DNA from 2 places in the Solibacillus sp. NPDC093137 genome. Region 1 is predicted to be linked to the other one. Evidence: riboswitches for the same ligand, from Rfam matches in the RefSeq annotation. Region 1 holds a riboswitch; the other holds the start of a gene.
The links. A riboswitch is a leader RNA that binds a small molecule or an ion and turns the genes downstream of it on or off. The one in region 1 is predicted to bind thiamine pyrophosphate.
Positions count from the first base shown of each region.

Region 2: linked by a shared signal. The riboswitch ahead of tenA (thiaminase II) and the one ahead of thiT (energy-coupled thiamine transporter ThiT) in region 1 are both predicted to bind thiamine pyrophosphate.

Region 1 covers NZ_JBNNVH010000005.1:150,724-158,051, reverse strand. Annotated here, with positions in the region: gene ACQKN3_RS16035 (GNAT family N-acetyltransferase) at 1-509, opposite strand, end outside; gene ACQKN3_RS16030 (polyphosphate kinase 2 family protein) at 583-1,425, opposite strand; gene map (type I methionyl aminopeptidase) at 1,598-2,350, opposite strand; gene thiT (energy-coupled thiamine transporter ThiT) at 2,538-3,104, opposite strand; TPP riboswitch at 3,235-3,343, opposite strand; gene ACQKN3_RS16015 (DUF4870 domain-containing protein) at 3,459-3,791, shown strand; gene ACQKN3_RS16010 (hypothetical protein) at 3,860-3,991, shown strand; gene ACQKN3_RS16005 (AAA family ATPase) at 4,042-7,095, opposite strand; gene ACQKN3_RS16000 (exonuclease SbcCD subunit D) at 7,098-7,328, opposite strand, start outside.
Region 2 covers NZ_JBNNVH010000001.1:231,797-239,124, reverse strand. Annotated here, with positions in the region: gene ACQKN3_RS01160 (bifunctional 2',3'-cyclic-nucleotide 2'-phosphodiesterase/3'-nucleotidase) at 1-504, opposite strand, end outside; gene thiE (thiamine phosphate synthase) at 630-1,247, opposite strand; gene thiD (bifunctional hydroxymethylpyrimidine kinase/phosphomethylpyrimidine kinase) at 1,231-2,043, opposite strand; gene thiM (hydroxyethylthiazole kinase) at 2,040-2,783, opposite strand; gene tenA (thiaminase II) at 2,761-3,453, opposite strand; TPP riboswitch at 3,531-3,629, opposite strand; TPP riboswitch at 3,696-3,794, opposite strand; gene ACQKN3_RS01135 (NAD(P)H-dependent flavin oxidoreductase) at 3,932-4,912, opposite strand; gene ACQKN3_RS01130 (glycoside hydrolase family 18 protein) at 5,035-6,291, opposite strand; gene ACQKN3_RS01125 (cell wall hydrolase) at 6,497-6,937, shown strand; gene ACQKN3_RS01120 (hypothetical protein) at 7,016-7,219, opposite strand.

The DNA of each region.
Region 1 (7,328 bases):
TCGACCCATTTACCGTTTATATACAAAAGCTCTCGCAATAATCCTTCTCTTGTAAAACCCGATTTTTCCAATACACGAATCGAAGCTGAATTTTGTGGTGCAACATATGCCTCTATTCGGTGAAGATTTAATGTAATAAAAGCGAATTCCATTACTATACGTACCGCTTCTGTAACAATTCCTTTACCTGTGAAATTCTCATCCATTGAATAGCCGATATAACCACTTGAATAAGGTAAACGTTTAATTGAGTAGAGTGAAATATGTCCGATTAATTGACCTGTTGCATTGTAAAAAATCCCGAAAGAAAATTCACGGTTTGTTTGCAGCAAATGTATGCTTTCCAAAATTTTATTATACTGTACTTGTTCCGTATAAAATTCATCTCGATGTAATGGTTCAAATTCGGACCAATACATTTTATTGTCTCTTAGTAATTTTGCCAATCCTTTCGCATCGGACGGGGTGAATGTGCGAAGCGAACATTGTTGCCCAATAAGTTGAACCATTGGACCCTCCTTCTTGTGAAATAGCTTGAATAAGCTTTTCATTGAACCACCTTCATTTCATTTCAAAGCTCGCCTACCGTTTTTTCAACTTTTTCTTTTTTGATTTTACAGGCTTTGGCTTTATATCTATAAATTCCGTTTTTTCTTTATCTGGAGCTGTTTCATTACCTTTTTCGAAAATGTTCGTAAGCTTCATGCCCCGTTTTGTAACTTCTTTTTCTATATGGGCAACTGTTTCTTTTAGTACTTGAACACGTGCATAGTTTTTGTCGTTCCCTGCTATTAAGTGCCAAGGGGCGTCTTCCGAATTGGTTTTTTCGAACATTTCATCGGCTGCCTCACAATATAAATCAAATTTATCACGATTCCGCCAATCTTCAGCCGTCAATTTCCATGATTTATACGGATCGGCTGCTCTTTCATTAAAACGTTTAAGTTGTTCATCGGAATCGATATGGATCCAAAATTTAATCATTATATAATCTTCATCTGTCAATTGTTTCTCAAAGCTATTAATTTCTTCATAAGCGCGTTTCCACTCTGTCTCTTCAGCAAATCCTTCTATGCGCTCCACAAGTACCCGCCCATACCAGGAACGGTCGAAAATTGCGATTTGGCCATGCTGCGGCAACTTTCTCCAGAAACGTTGCATATAATGATACCGCATTTCATGGGGCTGCGGGGCTGAGATGGGCCATACCATTAACCCGCGCGGATCGATACGTTCAGTTAGGCGCTTGATCGCTCCCCCTTTGCCCGCTGCATCCATACCTTCAAATGCAATAATAAGGCCTATTTTATTGTTGAATAAAAATTGCTGGGCGTTTAGCATTTCGTATTGTAAAGCTTTCAATTGCTTCTTATAGACCTCTTTCTCCAGTTTTTGCGATAAATCCATATCTTTTAGCTTTTTCAAATAGTGCTGCCTCCCCTACTCCGGTTATTTATGTATATTTTACTTGAAAGTGCATGGAATTGGTAATTGTTGCAGTCATTTATTTGAATCGTTTGATTATTTTATGTTGAAGCCTTGTTTTGATAGAACAAAAAAAAGCGGGCGCACTTATATATGCACCCACGTTTATAACTTAATCTTCTAATGTTGTTAAAATAATCGGTTTGTCTTTAGTTACGATAATCGAGTGTTCGATTTGGGCAACTAATGATTTGTCCGGTGTAATGAATGTCCAGCCGTCACCTGATTCTACGATATGCTCAGCCTTCGCCGAAATAAACGGCTCTACTGCCAACACCATGCCTTCTTTCATGATTGTTGTATCCCAAGCATCATAATAGTTCAATACATGGTTTGGCTCTTCGTGTAATGATTTACCTAAGCCATGACCTGTTAAGTTCATAATTACTGTCAACCCGTGTTCACGTGCTTCACGCTCTACTGCTTTACCGATTTGATTTAATTTTGAACCTGCTTTCACCTTTGTCATTGCACGATCAAATGCTGATTTTGCTACAGTGCAAAGTTTTTCTTTATCTTCATAACCTTCACCAACAACAAATGAAATACCTGTATCTGCAAAATACCCGTTTAAAGAGCCCGAAACATCAATGTTTACGATATCGCCTTCCTGAATAACCTTGTTACCTGGAATACCATGTGCAACTTCGTGATTTACTGAAATGCATGTATATCCCGGAAAATCGTATTCACCTTTAGGACCCGAAACCGCGCCTGCTTCCGCAAACATACGGCCTGCAATTTCATCTAATTCTTTCGTTGTCACGCCAGGTACTGTCGCAGCTTTCATCGCCTCACGAATTTCAGCACAAATGCGTCCAATTTTTTTAAACGCCTGGATTTCTTCTTGAGTAGTAACAATCATGTGTAACTTCCTTCCTCTTAAACAATGTCTATCCTTAACTATAGCATACTTAAAATCGGTTGTAATTGTTCAAGGATTTTAAAATTTGCCGTTTAATTACTAATTTAGTACAACTTTCTACTATTAATATGAAAAAACTTGCAGCAGGAAAAGTATTCCTCACTGCAAGCTTTGAGTTTTCTATTCGTTATGTTGTTTTTACTTTTTGCAGTAAACGAGGTGCAGATGTGAATAAAACAACTGCGATAATTGCCGTAAGTATAGTAGCAGGTACCATATAAGTACTGTTGTAGATAATTGAATAGGCCCATACATTATCATCGCCTGCATATTCTTTAAAGAACACGACACCTGCAAGCAAGTGCGATACAAATCTTAAAGCACCACCTATAAGTGCCCCAATGACGATATAAAATGCCATTTTCACTTTATTGAGCGATTGTGCAGCCTCTAATAACGGCTTTCTTACAATTGCCGCTAACCCTACTACTGTAAATGCAAGACCGTAATCTAAAATAGCCTGAAGCCAGTGTACAATGTATGCACCGAACATCATTTGCATCACGCCGATCAGCAAGCCTGTTGCAAGTCCTGCTGTTAATCCCCAACGAATGGCCATTAACATGATCGGTACCATAACAAAGCTGATTGACCCGCCTTGTGCCCACATTTTAAATGATACTTGATCCAACACAAGTCCGATGGCAGCAAATATCGCTATCTCCACCATCATCAATAATTTCTTTCTGTCCATAACAATGCCCCTTTCTTTTATCCGATGTAACAAAAGTGAAGAGGGATAGAATGGAACTTTTACTTCTTCTAGGTATTTAGAAAAAGTAAAAAACGATAATCAGGACAAAAGCCTGACTATCGTTTGAACAGTCGGATTCTATCCACATCCCTACGCAAGTGCTAACTTACAGGTTCAAAGAGTCAGTGCAATCCCGTGCACAATCTCAGCCGACTTTCTCGGCACCCCTTGTGGTACATCTAATTTTTATTGTTTGAACATGCTCATTGTAACGAATATTTTTACAACTTTCAACAGCTATTATTTTGAAACGTAATAGAATTACATATACTAGATACGAAGGAGTGATAAATAATGGATCAATCGAAAGGTTTAAGTGCACTGAGCTATTTGAGCTTTTATTTTGCACCGTTTATTTTACCGTTAATTATATTTATTGTTACGAAAGATGATGCCGTTAAAGGCCATTCTAAAAAAGCTTTTATTACCCAACTCATACCGATACTGTTAGGGATTTTTTATATGATTTACTTTTTCACTTCCGTTCTTTCCTGGAATGACACTTTGATCTTGAGCATTCAGGACTTTTTTATTAGTTCGCATTTTATCGGATTTATTTTTTTAGTTGTTATTACGTTTATCCTGGCGATATGGAATTTAGCTCAAGCGATTAAAGTTTTACGTTAATGTTTATGAACGCTCCATCTTTGGGTATATTTTTTATACGAAATGTATTCGTTAAGGAGTGTTTACTAATGAAATTAAAAAAACTCATTAAAACAGCAATTAAATATGGACCAATCGTGTATCCGATCATTAAAAAAATGATGGACAACAAAAAAACTACACCCCAACCAGCAACTTCACGACGAACTCCAAAACGTTGACGCAAAAAACACATTTCCCACTTTAACTGGAGGGAAATGTGTTTTTTTTCTTACTTAATAATAATCTCAGTTTTACTGTAGCCTTCTTTTAGCTTTTGTACTTGCAAAATAGCTGGCATTGCTGCTTTTAATTCGGCCACATGGGAAATGACGCCGATTAAGCGCCCTGTTTGCTGAAGATCGATTAATATATCGATCGCTCTTCTTAACGCTTCCTCATCCAAAGTACCGAATCCTTCATCAATAAACATCGTATCGATATGCACACTTCCTTGAACACTTTGAATAACATCGGCCATTCCTAAAGCTAATGAAAGTGAGGCATTGAATTTTTCACCACCGGACAGTGTTTTTACATCCCGCGTTTGCCCTGTATGACTGTCATATACATCGATGCTGAGTCCGCTTTGGGCATTTCCTTCTTTCCTTCCTGTAGATTTCAGGAAGTATTGGCCATTTGATAAGACACGCAAACGTTCATTTGCCGCATGCGTCACTTTTTCCAAATAGCCGATTTGTACAAACCGCTCAAATGAAATCTTCGCATCATTTTGACCGCGAATTAAATTATAAACATGTTCGACTTGCATCAGTTTCGCTTTATAGCTTTCAATCTGCTGTGCGGATTGGTCAAGTTTATCGCGCGTCTCCTCACATTGCTCCACATAGGACTGGATCAATGTCATTTTCGAATACTGTGCCTCGATCTGCTCATTCAGCTCATGAATCAGTTGCTCACATTCTGTTAAATCAGCTCGTTCTTTTCCTTCGAGCAAAGGTTCTTCCTCAGCAATTTGAACAGATAATGTATGAACACTTTGTTTGTACGCTTCAACCGCATCCTGAATTTGCTGCTGTACATTTAAAGGCAGTAACACAGTCTTATACGTTTCCAAGTCGAAACCTTCCTGCTCCAATGCTGATTCAAATGCTTTTTGCGCTAAAAGAGATTCCTGCTGTTTTTCTGTTACAAGATTTTTCGCATGGAGATGGTTTACTTCACAAGATTTTTCATCCAATTGGATTTTTTGCATCGCTTCAAGTGCATTTTGAATTGCAAGTTTCAAATGGCGATGTTTTTGCTGCTGGCTCGCCAATTCTTGTGTTACTTCATCCAATCTAGAAAACTGAGGCAATAATGACTGCTCACTTTGCTCAAGCTTCCCTTTTTCCTGCGCATATTGTTTATCAATATCGATTACATATTGCTGCCCTTTTTCAATGCGACCTTGCAGCACTTCTTTATTTTCTGAAAGCTGTGCCATCGTTTTCTTTTCATTGATAAGCTGTGCCTGCTGCTGTTTTTGCTTTGTCAACTGCGCAGTCAGTACGGCCAATTGCTGTTCATACTCATGTAATTGTGAAAGCTCAGCGTCAAGTAACTGAAGCGCACTTCTTTTTTGTTCCAACGTTGCCTTTTCCACATCAAATTTCGAATTGACCTGGTAAAAGCTTTGCATCGCCCGATTTCCTTCATGACGCAGCTGTGCCAATGCATTGTCATCAATTACAACTGCTTCGCTGTTATGAATGGCTGGGTGCTCTGTGCTTCCACAAACAGGACATGCTGCCCCGTGCTGTAGTGATGCTGCAAGAAAGGCTGCCTGGTTGCTGCGTATTTGCTGCTCCATATTTTGCAGCTTCTGTTGTGCTTCATCAGCAACTTGTTTCTTATCAGCAAGCTGTTTCGCTAAAGTTTCGACATTTATTTGTATTGCAGCCACTTCTTTTACCATTTCAATTTTCCGTGCTAATGCAGCATGTGCTTCATACGTTTCATGGTATGTAATGGTCGCATCTTCCAGCTCATTTATAATGGCTTGCTGCTGCTGTTGTTTTTCTTTTAAAGAGAATGCTTCGTTTTGCAGCTTATCAAATAATTGCTTGGCATTTTTTTGGTTTTCTGCAAGCTTTGCCACCTTTTCCCGCTGTGTATTAATCGATTGATAAATCGGGACAAGCTGCTCAAGCTGCGAAATCGATTTCGTATAGTTATCCAACAATGGTTCTTGCTGTTTTTGCTCCTGATAATGATTTGTCGCCTGCTGAAGTTGTTCTTGTGCACGTTCATAGTCAGTCTTTGCTTTTTGTAAGGAGACTTCCGCTTGTTCAAGCTGCCGTTTCACCTTATCATATTCACGTTCTAATGGTTCTATTTGATTAGCCTTTTTGGCAAGTATAAGTTTCTGCTGTTCCGCTTGTATTTTATCTTTTTGTTGCAATAATTCTTCGAGCCGCGCTTTCCGAATTAAAAACTTTTCAATCCGTTCATTTAACAGTCTTTGTTCATTTAATGTTTTAACTAACTTTTGTAATTCCTTTTTCGATGCATCATATTCACCTTTTAAAGCAGTACATTGACCCTCATAATATTGCTGTTCTGTCAGCAAGGCACTCTTTACTTGATACAGATTAATTACATCATTGTTCAACGTTGAAAACAATTCCGATTCTCTTTGCGGAAGTCGGGACCGAATTTCATGAATTGTATTGTCCTGCTGCATCTTTGCTTGTTCATAATTCTTTTCAGCAATATTCTTTTTCTCTTTAAGCAGTTCCACCATTTTCGTAAAGCGTTCCGTTTTGAAAATTTTCCGGAAAATCTCTTCTTTATGCTTTGATTCCGAAGTGAGGAGCTTTTGAAATTCTCCTTGCGGCAACATGACGATCTGATTGAACTGGGACTGTGTTAAGCCGATCAGTTCTTCAACTTTCGACTGAATGAGCTTCACTTGAAACTTCTCCACAGCGGGCACAATGACCCCATCTGTAATTTCAAAAAACTCGCGCTTTGCACTTGCTCCGTCATGACCAAATTTCCGCCAAATACGGTAAAGGCGACCCCGTACTTCAAATTCTAGTTCGACTTCCGTATCAACAGTTTCATCCGCAAAATCACTGCGCAAAAACAGCGACTTTTCCCGATCCTCTCCACTTCCAGAATCATAAAGTGCAAACGTAATCGCATCAAAAATAGTCGTTTTTCCCGCGCCCGTTGCACCGGAAACGACAAAAATTCCATGTTCATGGAGTTTAGTAAAATCAATGACTTCTTTTTGATGATATGGTCCAAATGCTGTCATCGATAATTTTATTGGCTTCATCGTTACAGCACCTCCTGTTTTTCACGTTCATTTTCAATTAGCTGCTCTAATACATCAGTATAAATCTCTTTTATTTCATCACTTAAAGGCTTGCCTGTCATTTCCGTGTAAAATAGTTCAAACAGCTCCGAATCATCCATTTGAACTCGGTTCATAGTTGTCGCATGCTGTTCAAGCTGTGCATACACAATCGTTCGTTCAATATGCAAAGCATTCGGATAAACAGTGCGGAC
Region 2 (7,328 bases), on a different contig from region 1:
AAAGCGCTGAAGAATTTTTTGCATCTGTGCTTTTGTTACAAAATCGTTCGGGCGAATCGTTCCGTCATTAAAGCCTGTCAGTAAGCCTGTTGCTACGGCTTTGGCCATTTCCTGGCGATTGCCTTGTCCAATTTTGTTTGCATCTTTAAACTGATCCAATACCTTTTCAGAATATGTTTCCTCATCTTGTAATCCTCTCGCCGCAATAAGGAAAGCATGAGTACGTGTCAATTTTTCGTCTGGTGCAAATTTAGTTGGAGTTTTTCCTTTAATTAACTTTAATTCTACCGCTTTTTCAATATAAGGCTTAAGCGACTCAGGTACATCCTGGAATTTTACAGACTGTCCCGTACCGACCTCTACTCCCAATGCATCAATTACGGCCTTCACAAACTCTCCACGTGTCATATCTTCATTCGTAGATGCTGGTGCCGCTGAAACTGCTGACATGCCACTTGCTAAAAGTGTTAGCGTTAGGGCTGAAGCAGATAGTTTTTTCAACATTTCTTTCACTCCCAAATTCTGTAGTGTATAACAGAACTATCATACTAAATTGCCAGAATAGTAGAAAAGAGTAATTTGGTACAGGTTATTCCAATTAAAATAGTACTTATATGACAGAATTTAACTTACAGTGAATTTACAGCTTCTTTTATATTATCGCTATGACTGATTGCAGAAATAACGGCGACTCCATTTACTCCGGTTTGTCTAACAATGAAACTGTTTTCAACAGAGATTCCGCCAATTGCTACAATCGGAAATTGAGGGTACTGAGATTTCGCTTCTTCCAGTAACGTCAGCCCTACCGGTGCTCTCGCATCATCTTTTGTGGAAGTTTCATAAATTGGACCAATTCCCGCATAATCCGCCCCATTTGCAATGGCAAATTCCAGTTGTTCCATTGTATGAACCGATACTCCAACGATTTTATTTTTCGCAAAAGATCTAAATTTTTCAACTTCGGTATCTTCCTGCCCTACATGAATCCCATCTGCATTTAATGTTAATGCAAGTTCAACATCATCATTGATAATGAATGGTACTTTATATGTTTGGCATATCTTTTGGCATTGACGCGCAAACTCTGCATACGCATCGCCTTTTAAAGCATTTTTGCCTTTTTCCCTCAGCTGGAACATCGTGATTCCTGCCTGTAGCGCTTCTTCTAAAACAAGCAGTGGGTCGCGTTTACAATTAACTGTTCCCATAATAAAATATTTATTTAAATCAAAAAACATGGACATCACACAACCCCCGCTGTTCATGATAGGCGAAATGATTTGTCGGGCCAAACCCTTTGCCAATATTGAGCGGATGACGAATTGCCAGCTGCACATATTTTTTTGCTTCTATTATGGCTGCCTCTATCGATCTGCCTTTTGCCATCTCCGCGGTGATTGCTGCCGAAAATGTACATCCTGTTCCATGGGTATGCTTAGTATCCACTCTCTCGGTTTTCATTTTAAATGGTTGCTCCCCGCGAATGAAAACCGTATCTGTCGCATGCTTACTGTTTAAATGACCACCCTTAATGACTACACATTCCAGCCCTAGACTTAATAGATGCTGCGCCGCTAAATTGATATCTTTTTCATTTTGTATTGTATAACCAGTCAGGATTTCCGCTTCCGGAATGTTCGGTGTACAAACAGTTGCAAGCGGCAATAACTTTTCCTTAAGGGCCGTTGTTGCTTCCTGTTCTAGTAAACTGGCACCTCCTTTTGCAATCATGACCGGATCAACGATAAGCGGAATATCCGTATTTTTTAGTAAAATCACAATGGCTTCGATAATTTCAGCACTAAACAGCATCCCTGTTTTAATTGCCTTTACGTCGAAATCTTGAAGTACTGCCTTTAGCTGAGCTTGAACGAAATCAGCCGTTGTCGGAAAAATTCCATGCACTCCTTCAGTATTTTGAGCGGTTAATGCGGTGATTACTGATGTACCGAATACACGGAGTTCCTGAAACGTTTTTAAATCGGCTTGGATGCCTGCACCGCCACCGCTATCCGAGCCTGCTATCGTACATGTAATCATTGTCGTCCCTCCGCTAAATTTTCTAGTTCATTCAAGAAATTTGTGTGGAAAGTTCCTATAGCTGCAACAGAATTGGCACTTGCCTGTTTATATTCATTCAGCAGCGTTTGTAAGTCATCAAACGGTTCTTTACTGTTTGCAAGCACCGCTGCACAAAAGGCACTAAGCAAGCAGCCACTCCCCGTCATTTTTGTCACCTTTTCATGACCACCCTCTACAAATTCCACTCTTATCCCATCAGTAATAACATCTTGTTCTCCTGTTACGATCACAATACATTGATAGTTATTAGCCAACTTTTTGGCAGTCACTGCAACATCGATATCTCCTTTGCCACTATCCACACCTTTAGACGCCCAATTTACTCCCGCAAGAGCCGCCATTTCTCCAATATTGCAACGGATTACATTAATCTTTAAAAGGTCGAGCAATTGTTGTGCTGTCTCAGCTCGAAACTTCGTTGCCCCTACACCTACTGGATCCAGAACAACCGGAGTATTATGCATGTTTGCGCTAAGTCCTGCTTTCTTCATCGACTCTATTGTCCGTTCATTCAAAGTGCCCATGTTTAAAAGCAAAGCATTGGCCTGGGCAGCCATTTCACCCACTTCTTCTATTGCATCCGCCATTACTGGTGAAGCTCCTACCGCCAGCAAGCCATTCGCTGTAAAATTTGCGACAACATAGTTGGTAATACAATGAACTAATGGTTGTTTATTATAAATTGCTTGCAGACTCATTTATATACACCCCTTGTTCCCAGCTTTGCTTTGTCCAAGGCATCTCCCAGAACATCCATTCGTAATAACAGCTTTTCTTAAAATGCTCCTGCAATACTTTTAGCTTTGCAGGTTGTTCTTTCGCATATCGATCCAGCATCGATTTTTGTACTTCAATATTTTGAAGCATCTCCTCGGAAGCATATAATGCAATCCACTGTTCATAAAGAGGTATATTCGGGCATGCATCTTTTAATCTTTGCCCAATTTCCTGATACAGCCATGGGCATGGCAGGATTGCCGCAAATGCTTCTGCTACATCTCCGTTATGCACTGCATTGTACATATGGCTCACATAGTTATAGGCTGCTGGTGCCGGTTCGAATTGTTCTAAATCATCCACAGTCACACCTAATTCTTTAAACGTTGTACGGTGTAACTCAAGCTCGGCATCATGGATAAACTTTGCTGTTTGCAGAAAATATTGAACATCATCATCCGTTGTCGCTTTTGCAGCTGCAAGGGCTAATACTTTCGTATAATGTTTTAAATAATACGCATCCTGCAGCATATAAAACTTAAACTTCTCCAGCGGTAGACTCCCATCTGCAATCCCTTGTACAAAAGGATGATAGAAGCTAGCCTCCCAATAAAAATCCGTTTCTTTCCTTACTTTTTCACAAAATCCCATTGTTACTCCTCCTTTTTGTTGGCGGAAGCACAAAAAAGACGTCTCAACATATAGAGAGACGTCCCCAAAAAGTGTACGTACCACTTTTCATTGCTCCCTACGTCCGTATTAACGGCCAGGTTCCAAGGGTCAGGTTTTAACCTTCTCAACACTGATGTGTCCCCCCGCAAATCAAATGCTTGTATATTTGCAAAAGAAAGACTCCACGTAAAGGATACGCGGAGCCAAAGTAAGTACATATGTATAGCGTGTACTTTGCTCCCTACGTCCGTATTAACGGCCAGGTTCTAAGGGTCAGGTTTTAACCTTCTCAACACTGCTGTGTCCCCCCGCAAATGCATTTAATTACCCCGAGTGTAACAAATTAATTCGACCCGGGCAAGTGAATTCACAAAATTACGAAATTAATAGTTCAATAACAAATTCACAAAATAGCGCATCGTTAGTAAAAATTTTGTTACTAATGATGCGCTGACATCTATTGTAGATGGGTTACTGCAGATCTTTTACCAGTCAGTTCCTGATAAGCCTGAGCATATTCCTCGGCCAGTTTATCGACATATTGTTTTGTGGAAGTAATCTCTTTAATCGCGCCAATTCCTTGCCCGCTGCCCCAAATATCTTTCCAGGCTTTTGCGGTATTATCGTTAAAGTTCATTGCTGAAGGATCACTTTCTTTTAAATTACTCGGGTCCATCCCCGCGTTCATGATAGAACCTTTCAAATAATTACCGTGAATCCCTGTAAATAAATTGCTGTATACAATATCTTCTGCAGTACTATCAACAATCATCTGTTTATATTCTTGACGAGCAAACGCTTCTTCGGTCGCGATGAATGGTGAACCGATATAGCCAAAATCAGCCCCCATCGCCTGTGCAGCCAATACCGAATGTCCTCGTGCGATTGATCCTGATAAAGCTAATGGGCCGTCAAACCATTCACGGATTTCCTGTACAAGCGCAAATGGGCTTTGCTGACCTGCATGGCCACCTGCACCTGTTGCTACAGCAATGATGCCGTCTGCACCTTTTTGAATCGCTTTTTTTGCAAAATGATTGTTAATGACATCATGGAAAACGATGCCTCCATAACGATGTGCTGCCTCAAATACTTCTTCACGTGCCCCAAGTGAAGTAATAATCATCGGAACTTTATATTTCACACAAAGCTCCATATCCTGTTCCAGACGTTCATTTGTTTTATGAACAATCTGATTAATGGCAAATGGCGCAGCCGGATGATCCGGATTTTTGGCATTATAGCTGGCCAACTCCTCTGTAATTTCAGCTAACCATTCATCCAACTGGCTTGCCGGTCTTGCATTTAACGCAGGCATTGACCCGACTATTCCTGCCTTACATTGTTCAATGACCAATTTCGGATTGCTAATAATAAACAATGGTGCCCCGATCACTGGGATACGTAAGTTTTTTAAAATTTCCGGAATATTCCCCATCTATAATCCCCCTTTTATTCAGCTACTACTAATACTTCATCAGCTTCAATAAAATCTCCTTCTTAATTTAGATGACAATCAAAAAGTCAGATGTTTTTTCATCTGACTTTCTTTCCTTTTTGCTATTTCTTCACTACATTAAAATTAGCCCCGATGAGCTGCCAATTTTGCGGGAATGGCAGACCGAGCTTCCAATAGCCGACTCCGCGCAAATTTAATCGCTTTACTAAATCGAACTTCGCCTGAATCGAACGTGCATCTTCAAACCAGACAATATGTGAACGCCCTTGCTCATCATAGTAGTTAAAGTAGGGTGCCTGTGCTGTATAGTCAAATTGGATTGCTGCGTTGTAGCGTTTGGCCACTTCAATTGCACGTTGCGGGCTTATCGCTTCTGCGTAATCTCCTCCTTGTACAAAAGGTAATGTCCAATCGTAACCATACAAATTTTGCCCAAGTAAAATTTTATTTGCAGGAATTTCTGTTAATGCATATTGTACTACTTGTTCGACTTGAGGCAGCGGAGAAACGGCCATTGGAGGTCCAGCAGAATAGCCCCACTCATATGTCATCAACATAACAAAATCCACTATTTCGCCGTGCGCCTTATAGTCATGGCCCATAAACCATTCCCCTGGCTGATCGGCTCTCGTTTTTGGAGCCAATGCGGTAGAAACGGTATATCCTTCCGCATGCATACGCTCGACAGCTCTTCGGAGGAAATTATTATAAGCTTCCCGCTGATCGCGTGCAATCCGTTCAAAATCAAAATGAATATCCGAAATATTTCCGATACGCTTTGCTTCAGCAATGATATTGTCCAGCAGTAAATTTTGAACAGCAACACTTTGGAAAATATCACGTGCTAGCTCAGCACTAAACTGATAATCCTCGAGATTAGTGATTGCCATTGCTATTCCTGTATTATTTTGTTCAGCAATTTCCGGTAATGGGTTAATTGTAGGCGCTTTTAATGAACCATCCCGTCTTGCTTCAAAACTGAAAATAGCTAAATACGTTAAATAAGGACTTGCCTCCCGAACTTGGTCGAGCAGCGTATCACTTATTTCATCGCCTCTTGGTTCTACATATGCCAAAATTTCTGCGGACCTTTTAGTTGGTTCCGGTATATACAATGAGGTGCCAATCATCAGCAACGCATCTGGATTCAAGCCATTTGCTTGTGCGAGCGTTAAATAATTCACCTGAAAACGTTGACCAATTGACCATAAACTATCCCCTGGCTGTACAATATAATACTGCCCTTTCAATGGAACGACCAATGCTTGCCCGACCACTAACCGGGCCGGCTCCGGAATTTGGTTGGCTTCCACTAAACTCTGCACCGTTGTTCCATAAGCCTGTGCGATTGCCCACAATGATTCTCCCGGTTGTACTACATGAATTTGAATTGTCCGTCCTCCTTTTCCTATGTACTAATTTATGAACTATATACCGTATTAATGCGGAAAGATAGGTTAGAAATATATAAGTAACCATGACAAAAAACAATATTATACATTTTCATTCATTCATATGCGCAACCAGGTTGACTGTTTCATACTATAGTTGTGAGGTGAAAAAATGCCAAGAGTAAAATACCGGGATTCCGATGTGGATTTGATGGCACGAATGATGCGGGCTGAGGCTGAAGGTGAAGGAAAACAAGGGATGCTGTATGTCGGAAATGTAATTGTGAACCGAGCTGTTGCTTCATGCCTGGATTTTAATGATGTGAGAACAATCGAGCAGGTTATTTTCCAAGTACAGGGCAATAACTATTCTTTTGAGGCGGTACAAAAAGGAAACATGTTTTATCAGAGGGCTAGAGAGACTGAAAGAAGATTAGCAAGACAGACGCTGGACTATTGGCGAGACCATCCGGCGAAATATGCACTTTGGTATTTTAACCCATCCGGCCCATGTCCTCCTACTTGGTACGATCAACCATTTACAGGTCAATTTAAACAGCATTGTTTCTATGAGCCTATAGCAGGAACATGTGAAAGTGTTTATATGGGCTAGCATTACCTATTGCTCAGCTATATAAAAAAAAGCCTTGTACATTCTATGTAGCGAGGCTTTTTCATTTTTCTTTATCCGTTACTTTTTATTGGATTGCTGGTTTTTATCATGGTTTGTTTTATTATTTTTATTTTTTAATTTCGAATCGAACTCTTCGGCAAATTCCGCTGTATTATCTTCAGGATTCCGGTTGTGACTTGTTGTATTTCGGTGTAATTCTTTATAAGTAGAAAAAGGATTATGTGTTCGCGTATTCATCGTTTCTTTACTGTTTTTGCTCATTTCATCACCTCCTACTGGCTTAATGTGCTCAGGATAGGAGGTTTTATGCTTTTTTCAGGCTTCCTCAATTTTTGTAATGAAAAAAAGTTGTAAAGCCATATTAAGAAGG